Regions from separate parts of the Salinarimonas sp. genome, predicted to be linked through region 3. Evidence: predicted binding sites of a transcription regulator. Region 3 holds the regulator's gene; each other region holds the start of a gene.
What was found. Region 3 encodes LexA, which represses DNA repair genes until DNA is damaged. Its sites were predicted from a motif close to TGTTCNNNNTGTGTTCNG; they were not measured.

Region 1 (5,382 bases), 460 kb from region 3:
AACGAGGCGCGCGCCCCGGGGCGGCCTTGGCCGCCCGCGTCCGCCGCGGCATGCGCCGCGCGCGTTTGACCTCGCGCGCCCTCGGGTTTAAAGCCAGAGCGCAAGATTTGCCCCCGCTCGCGCGGCGAGACGGGCGCGCTCGCTGATCAAAGGATGACCGTATGGCGAAAGAGGAGCTGATCACCTTCGAGGGCATCGTGACCGAGGTTCTCCCCGATGCCAAGTTTCGGGTCGAGCTCGAGAACGGCCACGAGGTGATCGCCTACACCGCCGGCAAGATGCGCAAGTTCCGCATCAAGACCATCGCCGGCGACCGCGTCACCGTCGAGATGTCCCCCTACGACCTCGACAAGGGACGTCTCGTGTTCCGCCACAAGGACGACCGCGGCCCGATCGGCCCCCGCCCGGGCGGCTCGCGCCCCGGCGGCCCGCGCCGCCGCTGAGCCGCGCCCGCGCCGCCGGCCCCCGAGGGGAGTGGCGGCGCGGCCGAAAGGCTCGTTTCCCGGCGCCCCCGCGGCGTGCTACCAAACGGCATGCGTCAGCCCGTCCTGCCAGAGCCGCTCAGCGATAGCCTCGACGACCTCGCCCGCGATCCGCCGGCCGGCGCGAGCGACCTTCGCGCGCGCCTCGTCCCGGCGCTCCGCGCGGCGATCGACGAGGGCCTCGCCCGCGAGGACGCCCGCCTCGTCGCCGAAGCGAACGGTCTCGCCTGCGCGAGCCGCATCTGCACCCTGATGGACGGCGTGGTGCGCACCGCCTTCGAGGCCGTGACGCGCCACCTCTACCCGCTCGAGAACCCCTCGACGGGCGAGCGCCTCGCCCTCGTCGCGACCGGCGGCTACGGCCGCGGCACGCTCGCGCCGGGCTCCGACGTCGATCTCCTGTTCCTCCTGCCCTACAAGCAGACCGCCTGGGGCGAGAGCGTGGTCGAATCCATGCTCTACATCCTCTGGGACCTGAAGCTGAAGGTCGGCCACGCCACGCGCTCGGTGGACGAGTGCATCCGCGAGGCGCGGGCGGACATGACGATCCGCACGGCCCTGCTCGAGACGCGCCTGCTGCTCGGCGACGAGGCGCTCTATTCCGAGCTCCAGCGGCGCTTCGACGCCGAGGTGGTGGAGGGTACGGCGGCCGAGTTCGTCGACGCCAAGCTGCGCGAGCGCGACCGCCGGGTGAGCCGCGTCGGCGCCTCGCGCTACCTCGTCGAGCCGAACGTCAAGGACGGCAAGGGCGGCCTGCGCGACCTGCACACCCTGTTCTGGATCGGCAAGTACGTCTACCGCGTGCGCGACCCCAAGGAGCTCGTCGCCGCGGGGCTGTTCTCCCCGGAGGAGGCGCGGCTCTTCGCGCGCTGCGAGGAATTCCTCTGGCGCGTGCGCTGCCACATGCATTTCGTCACCGGCCGCGCCGAGGAGCGGCTGACCTTCGACCTCCAGCCGAAGGTCGCCGCGCGCATCGACTATTCCGATCGCGTCGGTCTCTCCCAGGTCGAGCGCTTCATGAAGGCCTACTTCCTGCGCGCCAAGGACGTGGGCGATCTCACCGCCATCGTCTGCGCCGCCATGGAAGCGCGCCACGCCAAGCCCAAGCCGATGCTCGACCGCGTCATCGGCTCGTTCCGCCGGCCCAAGCCCAAGCGCCTGCAATCGGGGGACTTCGTCGTCGAGAACGCGCGCATCACGGTCAAGGACGAGGAGGTCTTCGCCAAGGACCCGGTCAACCTGATCGCGCTCTACTGGCACGCGGACCGCAACGACGTCGCGATCCATCCCGACGCGAGCCGCCTCGCCAGCCGCTGCCTGAAGCTGATCGGCACCGAGGTGCGTCGGGATCCGCGGGCGAACAAGCTCTTCCTCGAGATCCTCACCTCGAAGAACGCGCCCGAGAGCGTGCTGCGGCGCATGAACGAATCCGGCGTGCTCGGTCGCTTCGTGCCGGATTTCGGGCGGATCGTGGCGATGATGCAGTTCAACATGTATCATCACTACACGGTCGACGAGCACCTGATCCGCTCCATCGGCCGGCTCGCCGATCTCGAGGCCGGCCGGCTCGACGCCGACCATCCGCTGTCGCATCGCATCATCCACTCCGTCCAGCACCGGCGCGCGCTCTACGTCGCGCTCTTCCTGCACGACATCGCCAAGGGCCGGCAGGAGGACCATTCCATCGCCGGCGCCCGCATCGCCCGCAAGGTCGGGCCGCGGCTCGGCCTGACGCCGGCGGAGGTCGAGACGGTGGCGTGGCTGGTCGAGCACCACCTGCTCATGTCCACCATCGCCCAGAGCCGCGATCTCTCCGACCCGCGCACGATCCAGGACTTCGCGGGCGTCGTGCAGACCATGGAGCGGCTGAAGCTCCTCCTCCTCCTCACGGTCTGCGACATCGGCGCGGTGGGACCCGGGGTCTGGACCGGCTGGAAGGGCGAGCTCCTGCGCACGCTCTACTACGAGACGGAGATGGTGCTGGGCGGCGCGGCCGGCGACGTCGAGCGGCCCCAGCGCATCCGCATCGCCCAGGAGGATCTGCGCGCCGAGCTGGGGGACTGGTCCGACGAGGCGGTCGAGACCTACGCCGCACGCCATTATCCGTCCTACTGGCTCAAGGTCGACCTGCGCTACCGCGTCAAGCACGCGCGCTTCATCCGCGAGGCGGAGCGCGCCGGCAAGACGGTGTCCGTCTCCTACGAGACCGACGCCTTCCGCGGCGTGACCGAGTTCACCGTCCTCTCGCCGGACCACCCGCGGCTGCTCGCCATCCTCACCGGCGCCTGCGCCGCGGCGGGCGGCAACATCGTCGACGCCGCGATCTTCACCACCGCCGACGGCTTGGCGCTCGACACGATCTTCGTCTCGCGCGCCTTCGACCAGGACGAGGACGAGCTGCGCCGGGCCGAGCGCGTGGCGCGCTCCATCGAGAAGGCGCTCAAGGGCGAGGTGAAGATCGCCGACCTCGTCGACGGCCGCCGCCAGCCGCGCGAGCGCACGAAGCCCTTCGACGTCGTGCCGGAGGTGATCATCGACAACACCTTGTCCTCGCGGCAGACGGTGCTCGAGATCACCGGGCTCGACCGGCCGGGGCTGCTCTACGACCTCACGACGGCGCTCGGCAAGCTCAACCTCAACATCGCCTCCGCCCACATCGCCACCTTCGGCGAGAAGGTGGTGGACGTGTTCTACGTCACCGATCTCACCGGCGGCAAGGTCGTCCAGGCCTCGCGCCAGAGCGCCATCCGCAAGGCGGTGATGGAGGTGCTCGCGCGCGATCGGGCCGGGCGGGCGAAGGACGCCGCGAAGGAGCCGGCCGCCGCGCGCGCTTGATTCATCGCGCTCGCGCCCTGATATGAGGGCCGAGTTCACCCGTTCCGACGATCAGCCGAATCGAGCCTCATGACCAACGACACCTCCCGTCCCGAGAATCCTGCCGAGAACGCCGACACCGCCCCGGGCGAGGGCGGCACGGACGAGCTCGCCCGCGTCGACGCGACCGCGGCCGCGGCCCATCCGCTCGACGCGGCGGCCGCCGCCCACGCCGTCGAGGGCACGCCGGAGGCGCGCCTCGCCGAGGTCGAGGCCGAGCGCGACGCGCTCAAGGACAAGCTCCTGCGCGCCCTCGCCGACCTCGAGAACGTGCGCCGCCGGGCCGAGCGCGAGGTCGCCGACGCGCGGACCTACGCCAAGACCAACTTCGCCCGCGACATGCTCACCGTGGCCGACAACGTGCGCCGCGCGCTGGAGAGCCTCGGCGACGCCCGCGAGGGCATGGAAGGCCCGGCGAAGACTCTGGTGGAAGGCATCGAGCTCACCGAGCGCGATCTGCTCCACACGCTCGAGCGCCACGGCGTGAGGAAGATCGACCCGCAGGGCGAGAAGTTCGATCCGAACCTGCACCAGGCCATGTTCGAGATCCCGAACCCGGACGTGCCCAACGGCACCGTCGTCCAGGTCGTCCAGACCGGCTACGTCATCGGCGAGCGCTGCCTGCGGCCCGCGATGGTCGGGGTGTCGAAGGGCGGTCCGAAGCCGGCGAACGGCGAGGGCTGAGGCGGCGTACGCCGCCGCCGTCCACAGCCCCGTCGCCCCTCTCCCCTCGACACCCGGCTCCCTAAAACGGATAAGGAACGTCGGCGGATCGGGACGCGGGGGAGACGATGGCGGTTCTCAAGGACGTGGGCTTCGTTCACCTCCACGCGCACTCGTCCTACTCGCTGCTCGAGGGCGCTCTGCAGATCGGCGCGCTCTCCAAGCTCGCGCTCGCCGACCGCCAGCCGGCGCTGGCGCTGACCGACACGAACAACCTGTTCGGCGCGCTGGAATTCTCCGAGAAGCTGTCGGGGGCCGGCATCCAGCCGATCGCGGGCGTGCAGCTCACCACCTGCTTCGAGGAGCCGGACCCGGCCCAGCGCCAGGGCCCCGCCGCGCTCGCCGGCGGGATCGCCAACCTCGTGCTGCTGGCGCAGACCGAGGAGGGCTTCCGCAACCTCATGCGGCTCGTCACGCGCGGCTATTTCGATGGGGCGCTCGGTGCGAGCCCGCAGGTCTCGCTCGCGGCGCTCGCCGATCACGCCGAGGGCGTGATCGCGCTCACCGGCGGGCTCACCGGCCCCCTCGACCGGGCCTTCGCCTCCGGCCGCGCCGAGCTCGCCGGCAAGCGGCTTTCGGCGCTGGAGGCGATCTACGGCGAGCGGCTCTACGTCGAGATCCAGCGCCACGGGCTCGAGGAGGAGCGTGCGGTGGAGGGCGCGCTGATCGCGCTCGCCGACGAGCGCGGCCTGCCGCTGGTCGCGACGAACGAGCCCTTCTTCGCAGGTGAGAACGACTACGAGGCCCACGACGCGCTCCTCGCAGTGGCCGAGGGCCAGGTCGTCGCCAACACGGATCGGCGCCGGCTCTCGCCGGAGCACCGCTTCAAGACCCGCGCCGAGATGCAGGCGCTCTTCGCCGACCTGCCGGACGCGCTCGCCAACACCGTCGAGGTGGCGATGCGCTGCTCGTACCGGGTGACGACGCGAAAGCCCATCCTGCCGCGCTTCACCGCTGACGTGGAGGGCGTCGACGGCGAGGAGGCCGAGGGGCTCGAGCTCGAGCGCCAGGCCAAGGAGGGGCTCGCCGCGCGGCTCGCGGCGCACGGCCCGGCGCCGGGCACGACGGAGCAGGACTACCACGACCGGCTCGACTTCGAGCTCGGCATCATCCGGCGGATGAAGTTCCCCGGCTACTTCCTCATCGTCGCCGACTTCATCAAGTGGGCCAAGGACCACGACATCCCCGTCGGCCCGGGCCGCGGCTCGGGCGCGGGCTCGCTGGTGGCCTGGTCTCTGACCATCACCGACATCGACCCGCTGCGCTTCGGTCTGCTGTTCGAGCGCTTCCTCAATCCCGAGCG
Region 2 (5,382 bases), 560 kb from region 3:
CCCGGCGAATTCACGGTCCAGCATCGCGTAGACCGCGTCCCACCATTCGACCAAGTAAGGCTCCGCTTCGAGCAATCGAGTCTCCTGCGCCAGGCGTCCGAGGGCGGCGCGCTCGAGAAAGGAGGCGCGGTAGCGAGATCGAGCGTCTCCGCACAGGCGCCGCAGGGCGGCCGCTGCGGCCTCGAACGAAATTCGAGCGACCCGTTCGGGAATCGCGGCCGCATACGTCAGAGGTGCGAACAGGACGACCGCATACCCGACGATCTCTCCGCGGCCTCGGTCCGCCTCTGCGCGGGCGAGATATCGTTCGAGCTGAAGGGGCATCATTCCCGCGCTGATCTTGTCCTCGATGTAGATGCGGAAGATACCGCCTCCATGGACCTCGAAGCACGCGATCACGTCGGCCTCGCTGGAATCGGAGACGATGGACACCCGTGTCCTGCATGCGGGTACCCGAAGCGACAGCCCCGTCAGCGCCTGCGACGCGAACCAGGACGCGAACGCGGGCTGCACCCTGAGCTCCTCGGCCAGGAGGAGATCGATGTCGCGCTCTTCGAAACGGTGGATCGCACACACGTCTTCGTCCGCCATGGCTTCCCTCGAAACGCAGCTCCCTTACTTCGTAATCTGCTGCGCGCATCTAGAAGAAGGCAAGCCAGAGATCGCCGCACGGTCTCTGTGGAACTGCGGCCGGGCCGTCGTCGACGCCTCTGTCTACCGGGCAGCGGAGCAAGCGAAGGCGCGGCGGCGCGAAGGCCTGGGCGACGTGAGACGCCCGTCGTAACCTGGACGAGGAAGCGTCTTTTCCTGTTGCGCTCGGCCCTTGAATGGCGTTCGGCTACACCCACACGCGCACGCATGCCGCCTTCACCAACGAGGCCCCCGATGGACCTCCCCACCCGCCACAAGGCCCTCCTCGCCCCCCTGCGCCGCGCCATGCGCGACTTCGCGGAGGCGCCCGTGCGCGCGGCGCTGGAGGGGCTCTTCGCGCCCGACGCCCGGGTGCGGCTGTGCCATCCGTTCGGGGATCGCGCCGGGCCGGAGGCGCTCTACGAGGCGGCCTATGCGCCGCTCCTCGCCGCCTTCCCCGATCTGGAGCGGCGGGACTACATCGTCGTCGCGGGGCCGACGCCGGAGGGGGAGGACTGGGTCGGCTGCGCGGGGGATTATTGCGGCACGTTCGCGCGGCCCTTCCTCGACATCCCGCCGACCGGGCATCTCGCGTCCTTCCGGTTCCACGAGTTCTACCGGTTCGTGGAGGGGCGCGTCGTCGAGATGCAGGCGGTCTGGGATCTGCCCGAATTGATGATGCAGGCGAACGCCTGGCCGTTGGCGCCGGGCCTCGGCGCGGACCGGCGCGCGCCGGCGCCGGCGACGCAGGACGGGCTCGCGCCGGGGCCCTACGACCCCGAGGCGAGCGAGGCGTCGCGGGCGCACGTCGTGGCGATGCTCGCCGCCATGATCCGCCACCCGGCCGAAGGCGGGCCGGAGGTGATGGAGCTCGAGCGCTACTGGCACCCGCGCTTCACCTGGTACGGCCCCGCCGGGATCGGCACGGCGCGAGGCGTGCGCGGCTTTCGCGCCTTCCACCAGATCCCCTTCCTCGCCGCCATGCCCGATCGCGGGCGGCGCCCGGAGGGGACGACGCACCACTTCTTCGGGGACGGCCCCTACGCCGCCGTCACCGGCTGGCCGAACATGCGCCAGACGCTCACCGGCGGCGGCTGGCTCGGGCTGCCGCCCACGGGCGCCGAGATCACCCTGCGCAGCCTCGATTTCTGGCGCATGGAGGACGGGCTGATCCGCGAGAACTGGGTCCTCGTCGACCTCCTCCACCTGCACGACCAGATCGGCGTCGACGTGCTCGCGCGCCTGCGGGAGCTCAACAAGGCGCGGCTCGGCTTCGACCCGCAGACCGGGCGCGCCCTTCCTTGAAATCGGGCGCGGGGCGTGGCCATCTGCAGGCCGCGCGCCCCGCCGGAGACCGACCATGCCCATCGACGACAGCCTTCCCTTCGTCCCCGTGCGGATCGCGGTGCTCACCGTCTCCGACACCCGGGAACTCGCGCAGGACCGCTCCGGCGATACGCTCGCCGCGCGCATCGAGGCGGCGGGACACGTTCTGGCGGATCGGGCGATCGTCAAGGACGAGGTGGCCGAGGTCCGCGCGCGCGTGCAGGGCTGGATCGCCGACCCGGGCGTCGACGTGATCGTCACCACGGGCGGCACCGGCTTCACCGGCCGCGACGTCACGCCCGAGGCGATCGAGCCGCTCTTCGAGAAGCGCATGGAGGGCTTCTCGGCGGTGTTCCACCGCATCAGCTACGACAAGATCGGCACCTCCACGCTGCAGTCGCGCGCCACCGCCGGCGTCGCGGGCGCGACCTACGTGTTCGTGCTGCCGGGCTCGCCCGGCGCCTGCAAGGACGCCTGGGACGGCATCCTCCAGCCCCAGCTCGACTATCGCCATCGGCCCTGCAACTTCGTCGAGATCATGCCCCGGCTCGACGAGCACCTGAAGCGCGGGAAGCTGAGGTCCTAGCCTTCCTCCCGCGTCACGCTCGCCGGGAGGCGAACGACCTTCGGGCGGGCGCCCGGCTTCAGATGGCCGACATGGACGAGGTCGCCCGCGCGGATGCGGGGGGTGCGGGCGCGCAAGGCCTCGCGCAGGCGCGGCCCGAGCCCCTCCACGCGCCGGTGCAGGCGGGCCATGGCGGGCGGCGCCGGGGCGGGCGCGGCCGTGGCGAAACGCTCGACCGCCCGCGCCCAGCCGTCGAGGGGCACGTCGCCGGCATCGAGGCAGAACAGCCAGTCCCGCCGCGCCGCGCGGGCGCCGACGCGCCAGGGATCCTCGCCGGCCCCGGCGATCACGAGCTCCGCACCGGCGGCGTCGGCGAGCGCCTCGATCGCCGCCGCGCGGGCGGGGGCGATCACCACGGCATCCCCGATCACGCCGTCGGCGACGCCGGCGACGAGGGCGGAGATCGTGGCGGCGAGGGGACGCGGGTCGTCGCCCGCGCGGATGAGGGCCGTGATCATGGCGGCGTGTATAGCGCGGCCTCGGGCGGGCGGGTAGGCCGCGGGTCCGCGACAGGCGGCCTGCGGAGGCGACATCGGTGCGGGTATCGGCCGCGAAGCGCATCCGGATCGCGGATTCGAAAAAGGGGCTTGCAATGTTCCGCATTCGTTCATAACGTATGGAACAAGAACAAAGACGGTACGCGTCGTTCCACCGCCGGTCGTCACGTCACGACGGGATTTCCGAGGAGGTCGTCATGAGCCCTGCCGCGCTCGCCGAAACGCCACGTGCAGAGAGCCCGCGCCGGCACGTCATCGTTCCGGGGCCCCGCGAGGGCGTCCGCGAGCCCTCCGCGCGCGATCTGCAGCGCCGCGCGCTCCTGCGCGACACCGGCCGGCCGGAGGCGCTGGCGGACGTCCTGCGCCGCGGCCGCGGCGCGCCGACGAACGAGACCGGCCGCTTCGAGCGCATCGCGCGCGAGGCCTTCGTCGAGGAGATGCCGGGCGAGGAGGAGGACGAGCCGCGTCCGCTGCGCACGGAGGTGATCGAGGAGCGCCCGCGCACGATCATCGCGCGGAACGATTCGCCCGACATCGGCTTCGACCGCTCGATCAATCCCTATCGCGGCTGCGAGCACGGGTGCTTCTACTGCTTCGCCCGCCCGACCCACGCCTATCACGGCCTCTCCGCCGGGCTCGATTTCGAGACGAAGCTCTTCGCCAAGCCGAACGCGGCCGAGCTGCTCGAGCGCGAGCTCGCCGCCAAGGGCTACGTCCCCAAGGCGATCGCGCTCGGGGCCAACACCGATCCCTACCAGCCCGTCGAGCGGCGCTACCGCATCACGCGCGGCATCCTGGAGGTCCTCTCCCGGCGCGATCACCCGGTGGGGATCGTCACCAAGTCGCATCTCGTCACGCGCGACATCGACATCCTCGGCCCGATGGCCGAGCGCGGCCTCGCCAAGGTGGCGATCTCGCTCACCACGCTCGACCCCGTCCTGGCGCGGAAGATGGAGCCGCGGGCGGCCTCGCCGGCACGTCGGCTCGACGCCATCAAGCGCCTCACGGACGAGGGCGTCCCGGTCACCGTGCTCGTCGCGCCGATCGTCCCGGCGATCAACGACCACGAGATCGAGCGCATCCTGGAGGCGGCGCACGCCGCCGGGGCGCGGGAGGCGGGCTACGTCCTGCTGCGGCTTCCGCACGAGCTGAAGAATCTCGCGCGGGACTGGCTCATCGACCATTATCCCGACCGGCTCGACCGCGTCCTGTCGCTGGTGCGCGATACGCGCGGCGGCAAGGAATACGACGCGACCTGGGGCGCGCGGCAGACGGGCCAGGGCCCCTACGCCTGGATGATCGGCCGGCGTTTCGAGACCGCCGCGAAACGGCTCGGCATGAACGAGCGCCGCGCGCGCCTGCGCACGGACCTGTTCACGCCGCCGGCCCGCGAGCGCAAGCGCGCCGACGCGGACCAGCTCTCGCTCTTCGCCTGAGCCGGGGGCGGCGGGCCGGCGGGACCCGTCCCCCGGCTCCCAGGCCTCCGTCCCCGCCCCGGCCCTCCCCGCAAGCCAGGCGCAAGCCACGCCGCCTAGCCTCGCTCCCGATCGCAACACGACCGGGAGCCCCGCACGTGCTGGACGGCATCCATCTCTTCAGCCTCGCCTCGCGCAAGTCCGAGTGGCTGTCCGTGCGCCAGGCGACGATCGCCGAGAACGTGGCGAACGCCCACACGCCGGGCTTCCGCGCCCGCGACGTCGAGCCCTTCGTCGACGTGCTCGACCGCACGCATCTGCGGCTGGCCGCGACCAGCCCCGACCACCTGATTCCCGACGGCGATCCGCGCGTCTCCGAGACCCGCACGCGCGACGGCTGGGCGATCACGCATTCGGGCAACTCGGTGAGCGTCGAGGAGGAGCTGATCAAGGCCTCCTCCAACAGCCGCGAGCACACGCTCGCGACCTCCGTCGTGAAGTCCTTCCACCGCATGATCCTGCAATCGGTCCGGGGGTGAGCATGATCGACCCGCTGACGTCCGCCTCGCGCATCGCCGGCTCGGGCCTCGAGGCCCTCTCCACCCGCATGCGCATCATCGCCGAGAACCTGGCCAACGCGAACTCCACCGGCGAGACCGCCGGCGCGGATCCCTATCGGCGCAAGACCGTGACCTTCGAGAGCGCGCTCGATCGCGCCTCGGGCGCGAGCCTCGTCCAGGTCGAGGGCGTCGGCGCCGACGAGGCCGCGTTCCGTACCGAGTACGATCCCTCGCACCCGGCCGCCGACGAGAACGGCATGGTCAAGCTGCCCAACGTCAACATGTTGGTCGAGATGGCCGACATGCGCGAGGCGAACCGCGCCTACGAG
Region 3 (5,382 bases):
GGCTCGTCACCGAGGCGGCGACGCGGGCGCGCTGGGACGCCGAGATGCCGGCGGGCGCCGCGTGGCGCGACGAGGAGGTGTTCCAGGCGCTCGTCCAATCCTCCCTCGCCGACGACCCGGCGTCCGGCGAGCACGATCCCCCGGCCTTCCGCGCACCGAACGGCACCTTTCTCGATCTCTGGGAGGCCTTCCAGGCGCGACCCGTCTACGACCCCGGCGCCATTCGCTGCCCGACGCTCCTGATCCGCGGCGGCGCCGATCCGACCTCGACCCGCTCGGACGCACTCGGGCTCTTCGACCGGCTCGGCGCGGCCGACAGGCACTATGTCGAGATCGCCAATGCAGCTCATTTCGCCAGTGCGGAACGTCGCGCGCCGCAGGTGTTCATGGCGGTCGAGGGCTTCCTGAGCGCACCCGATCGTTGAGGCGGCCTTCGTTCGCCGTGCACAGCCGACCCGACCCGGCCCGAAGGGCAGCTGGCGCCCATCGGCGACGTCCCGCCGGTCGAGCCCGACACGCGCTGGCGAACCCTGCTCGAGGCGAACCGCTTGGACGCATGACGCGAACCGAGCAGCCTCCGGCGAGGCCGCGGCGGTTCGAGGCGTCTCTCGCGCCGACGCGTTCGAGGCACGTCGTCTGTTGTGACCTGGAGCTCGCTGGCGCGCCCTACGGGACTCGAACCCGTGTTTTCGCCGTGAAAGGGCGACGTCCTGGACCGCTAGACGAAGGGCGCGCGGACCGCGGCGGGCTGGTCGCGCCGCGGTGACGCCCTCTTAGAGAGGTTCGGCGGGGATCGCAAGCGCCGCGTTTCGTCGCGGGAGCGGTTTTCACGCCGCGCATCGCGAGGCCGTCAGCCCGCCGGATCGGCGACGTCGAGGATGCGCGCCTCGATGCGCTCGCGCCCGCCCCAGGCGTTCTTCGTCAGCGCCGCGGCGAGATGGAGCGGGCGGCCTTGCGCCTCCAGCAGCGCGCGGCCGAGCGGCTCCTCGGCGCAGCGGAAGGCGATGGCGTCGAGGCTGCGGCCGTCGCCGGCGGTGAAGGTCGCCTTGACGTGGCCGGAGCCGACGATCATGGCCCGCGCCACCCGGTGGGCGGCGAAGGCGAAGACCGGCTCGGGGCAGCCGGACCCGAAGGGGCCGGCGTCCTGGAGCGCCGCGAACAGCTCGGGCGTCGCGCCGCCGGCGGTGAGGCGGGCATCGACGAGGAGCGCGTCCGCGGCGAGCGCCTGCGCCACCGGATCGGCGAGGCGCTCGGCGACGAAGGCGGCGAAGGCGGAGAGCCCGTCCGCCGGGACGGTGGCCCCCGCCGCCATGGCGTGGCCGCCGCCCTTGACGGCGAGGCCGGCCTCCACCGCCGCGCGCACGGCGCGGCCGATATCGGCGCCCGGCACCGAGCGGCCGGAGCCGGTGGCGAGCCCCTCCGGCGTCGCCGCCGCGAAGGCGAAGGCCGGGCGGCGGAAGCGCTCCTTCAGCCGCGCCGCGACGAGGCCGACGATGCCGGGATGCCAGTCCGGCCCCGCGGCGAGGAGGACGGGCGCGTCCGGAGCATCCCCGAGCAGGCGCTCGGCCTGGGCCGTCGCCTCCTCGAGCGCCGCCGCCTCGATGGCCTGGCGCTCGCGGTTGAGGCGGTCTAGCGCCTCGGCCATGCGCGCGGCGGCGAGCGGGTCGGCGCAGCCGAGGAGCCGCGCGCCGAGCGAGGCGTCGCCGATGCGTCCGCCGGCGTTGATGCGTGGGCCGATCAGGTAGCCGAGATGCCACGCCTCCGGCGCCGCGGTGAGCCCGGCGGCGTCGAACAGGGCCGCCAGTCCCGGGCGCCCGCGCCCGCGCATGACGACGAGGCCCTGGCGCACGAAGGCGCGGTTGAGGCCCGTGAGCGGGACGACGTCGGCGATGGTGGCGAGCGCCACGAGGTCGAGATCGTCGAGCAGGTTCGGCAGGGGCTGCGCGACGCCGGGCGCGGCGCGCAGCACGCGGGCGAGGGCGACGAGGGTGAGGAAGACGACGCCAGCGGCGCACAGGTGGCCGAGGCCGGAGAGGTCGTCCTGCCGGTTCGGGTTCACCAGAGCCGCGACGGCGGGCAGCGTCTCCGGGGCCTGGTGATGGTCGAGGACGACGACGTCGAGGCCGAGGCGCGCCGCCTCGGCGAAGGGCTCGTGGCTCGCCGTGCCGCAATCCACCGCGACGAGCAGGGTCGCGCCCTCGGCGGCGAGGGTGCGGATCGCCTCGACGTTGGGACCGTAGCCCTCGGTGATGCGGTCGGGGATGTGGATGCGCGTGGTCACGCCGACGCGCTCGAGGAAGCCCGCGAGCAGGGCCGCCGAGCAGGCGCCGTCGACGTCGTAGTCTCCGAAGATCGCGACGCGCTCCCCGCGGACGACGGCGCGGGAGAGGCGTTCCGCGGCGGCGTCCATGTCGAGGAGGGCGCTCGGGTCCGGCATCAGGTCGCGCAGCTTCGGGGCGAGGAAGCCCGGCGCGGCCTCGAGCGTCACCTCCCGCCCGGCGAGGACGCGGGCGAGCGTGTCGGGCAGGCCGTGGGCCTGGGCGATGGCCTGCGCCACGAGGACCGTGCGGGACTCGAGCCGCTCGCGCCAGGGACGGCCGGTGAGCGAGCGAGCGACGTCGAGCACGGCGCGGGGCGTCTCGGGTTCGGGAGGCACGGGAACGCGCGCGGCGAGATCGAGCATCGGCCTTGGCGGGAGCGGGGACCGGGCGCACTCCAGGCGGCGCGCCTCGCTCCCGGTTGTTCCATGGCGGGACGGTCGCGGCAAGGCCGCGAGCCCCCCGGTCCACAGGCCCGAGTCGAAGGGCCGCAGCCGCTCAGAGCAGCCGCATCACGACGTCCGGCGCCTCGACATGGGCGTTGTGGCCGAGATCGGGCAGGACGACCGCGCCCGGATCGGTGCGCGTCATCGCCTCGCGCGAGACCATCGGATCCCGCTCGCCGGCGGCGAGCGCCAGCGGCGCGCGGCAGCCGCGCATGAGCGCATCGATCGAGGGGCCGACCGCCCCGAAGGCGGCCGGGTCGAAGGCCGCCGCGAAGCCGCCCTCGCGCTCGAGGACGCCGTGGGCGGCGGTCTCGGAGCCGGGGTCGACGAGACCGGCGAGGCCGGCGATCTTGAGGGCGTGCTCCGTGGCCTCGCCGCGCGCGGCGAAGAGCTTCGGCGGCTTGGCGGCGAGCCTGCGTGCGCCGTCCTCCTCGTCGGCCGACCAGTCGAGCTTGACGCCCAGCCCGACGACGCGCGCGGGCGGCGGGCCGTAGAGGCCGGAGCCGAGGAGCGCGCCGATCACCCCGCCGAAGGAATGGCCGAGAACGATCGTCTTTTCCGGGTTCTCACCGTCGAGAAGAAGGGCGATGTCGGCCGCGTGGACGCCGTATCCGTAGGGGCCGTGCATGACGGAGCGCCCGTGGCCGCGGAAGTCCGGCGCGAGCCAGCGCCGCCCGCTCGCCGCGGCGAGGGGCGCGAGTCCGGCGAAAACCGCCGCGTTGGCGGCGAGCCCGTGGAGGAGCACGACGAGCTCCTCGCCCTCCCCGCCCCGCGCATGCCAGATCCCGTTCGCGCTCGTCGTTCCCTCGAATGCCATCTGTGTCCTCGCCCGTCTCGTTCGCCGTCGCGCGCAGGTCTCTACGCGCAGATCGCCTCGTTGAGAAAGGCGTGTTTCGGCGCGATTGCGCGGGCGTTTGCAGATCGACTGGCGCATCCCCTCCGGTCCGCGGCTGCGCCGCGGCCCACCTCCCCTGCGGGGAGATGGCGACAGCGCCCCGTCTACGCGTCGCTCAGTACCGCCGGAACAGGCTCACCAGCTTGCCCTGGATCTTCACGCGGTCGGGGCCCAGCACCCGCGTCTCGTAGGCGGGGTTCGCCGCCTCGAGCGCGATGGAGGAGCCGCGGCGGCGGAAGCGCTTGAGGGTCGCCTCCTCGTCGTCGATCAGGGCGACGATGATGTCCCCCGTATTGGCGACGTCCTGGCGGCGGACGACGACGATGTCGCCGTCCAGGATGCCGGCCTCGATCATCGAATCGCCGCGTACCTCCAGCGCGAAATGCTCGCCCGAGGCGATCATGTCCGGCGAGACCGTGATCGAATGGCTCTGCGACTGGATCGCCGAGATCGGCACGCCGGCTGCGATGCGGCCCATGACCGGGATCTGCACGCCGCGCTCCTCGTCGGAGAGAACCGGCGGCGGCGCGGCCTTCGGCTTCGCCGCGAGCCCGCCCTCGACGACGGAGGGATTGAAGCGGCCACGCGGCGCGGAGACGCCGAGCCCTTCGGGCAGGCGCACCACCTCGAGCGCGCGGGCGCGGTTCGGCAGGCGGCGGATGAAGCCCCGCTCCTCGAGCGCGGTGATCAGCCGGTGAATGCCGGACTTGGACTTGAGATCGAGTGCGTCCTTCATCTCGTCGAAAGAGGGCGGGACGCCGGTCTCCCGCACCCGCTCGTGGATGAAGCGAAGCAGTTCGTGCTGTTTGCGCGTGAGCATGGGCACCCCGTCTTGGAGCCTCTTGGAGCCTTCCGCGACCGCCGGCCGAATCGCCGATACGATCTCCCGGAAAACAAACGCGGAACTTATACCCGTTCCCCATGCGTTCCGCAACCCCCGCAGCGGCGAGTCGTCGCGCCAGGATGAACGCCCGGCCCTTCGCTCACATCATTCCGGCGAGCCGCACGATCTCCACGACCTCGCCGACCTCCCGCGCGGGGTCCCGCACCGGCCGGACGATGAGCGCCTCGGCCCGGGCGAGCACGCCGAGCATCGACGAATCCTGAACGGGAAAGGGCGTCGCCTCCGGCAGCGCGCCGGGCCGCGGGGCGAGGGCGGCGCGCACGTAATCCTCGCGGCCGTCGTTCTCGCCGATCGCGCTCCCCAGCACGGCCGATTCGCTCGGCAGGCGCCCGGCCGCGGGGTCGCCGAGCAGGGCGCGGATCGCCGGGCGCAGGAACAGGAGCCCGCAGACCATCGACGAGACCGGGTTCCCCGGCAGCCCGAGGAACAGCGTGCCGTCGAGCGTGCCGTGCATCAGCGGCTTGCCCGGGCGCATGGCGATCTTCCAGAAGCCGAGATCCATGCCCGCCTCGCGCAGGGTCTCCTGCACGAGGTCGTGCGCGCCGACCGAGGCGCCGCCGAGCGTCACCAGGATGTCCGCACCGGCGGCGCGGGCGGCCGCGAGCTTCTCGCCGATCGCCGGCTTCGTGTCGCGCGCGATGCCGAGCGGCAGCGCCGCGCCGCCGGCAGCCTCCACCAGGGCGGCCAGCGCGACGAGGTTCGAGGCGACGATCTGGTCCGGGCCCGGCTCCTCGCCGGGCATGACGAGCTCGTCGCCGGTGGCGATCAGCGCGACCTTCGGGCGACGGCGCACGGGCAGCGCGGGATGGTTCATCGCGG

Region 1: the regulator LexA is predicted to act here: its motif matches at 4,103-4,120, upstream of dnaE (DNA polymerase III subunit alpha).
Region 2: the regulator LexA is predicted to act here: its motif matches at 3,205-3,222, upstream of ABL310_RS01360 (PA0069 family radical SAM protein).

Annotation. Positions count from the first base shown of each region.
Region 1 covers NZ_CP157794.1:1,305,386-1,310,767, forward strand. Annotated here, with positions in the region: gene infA (translation initiation factor IF-1) at 162-443, shown strand; gene ABL310_RS06065 ([protein-PII] uridylyltransferase) at 534-3,317, shown strand; gene grpE (nucleotide exchange factor GrpE) at 3,387-4,040, shown strand; gene dnaE (DNA polymerase III subunit alpha) at 4,148-5,382, shown strand, end outside.
Region 2 covers NZ_CP157794.1:287,472-292,853, reverse strand. Annotated here, with positions in the region: gene ABL310_RS01380 (hypothetical protein) at 1-591, opposite strand, end outside; gene ABL310_RS01375 (ester cyclase) at 886-1,935, shown strand; gene moaB (molybdenum cofactor biosynthesis protein B) at 1,991-2,542, shown strand; gene ABL310_RS01365 (hypothetical protein) at 2,539-3,039, opposite strand; gene ABL310_RS01360 (PA0069 family radical SAM protein) at 3,276-4,514, shown strand; gene flgB (flagellar basal body rod protein FlgB) at 4,655-5,032, shown strand; gene flgC (flagellar basal body rod protein FlgC) at 5,038-5,382, shown strand, end outside.
Region 3 covers NZ_CP157794.1:843,139-848,520, reverse strand. Annotated here, with positions in the region: gene ABL310_RS03920 (alpha/beta fold hydrolase) at 1-425, shown strand, start outside; tRNA gene ABL310_RS03915 (tRNA-Glu) at 658-733, opposite strand; gene recJ (single-stranded-DNA-specific exonuclease RecJ) at 851-2,683, opposite strand; gene ABL310_RS03905 (alpha/beta fold hydrolase) at 2,817-3,581, opposite strand; gene lexA (transcriptional repressor LexA) at 3,775-4,479, opposite strand; gene glp (gephyrin-like molybdotransferase Glp) at 4,643-5,382, opposite strand, start outside.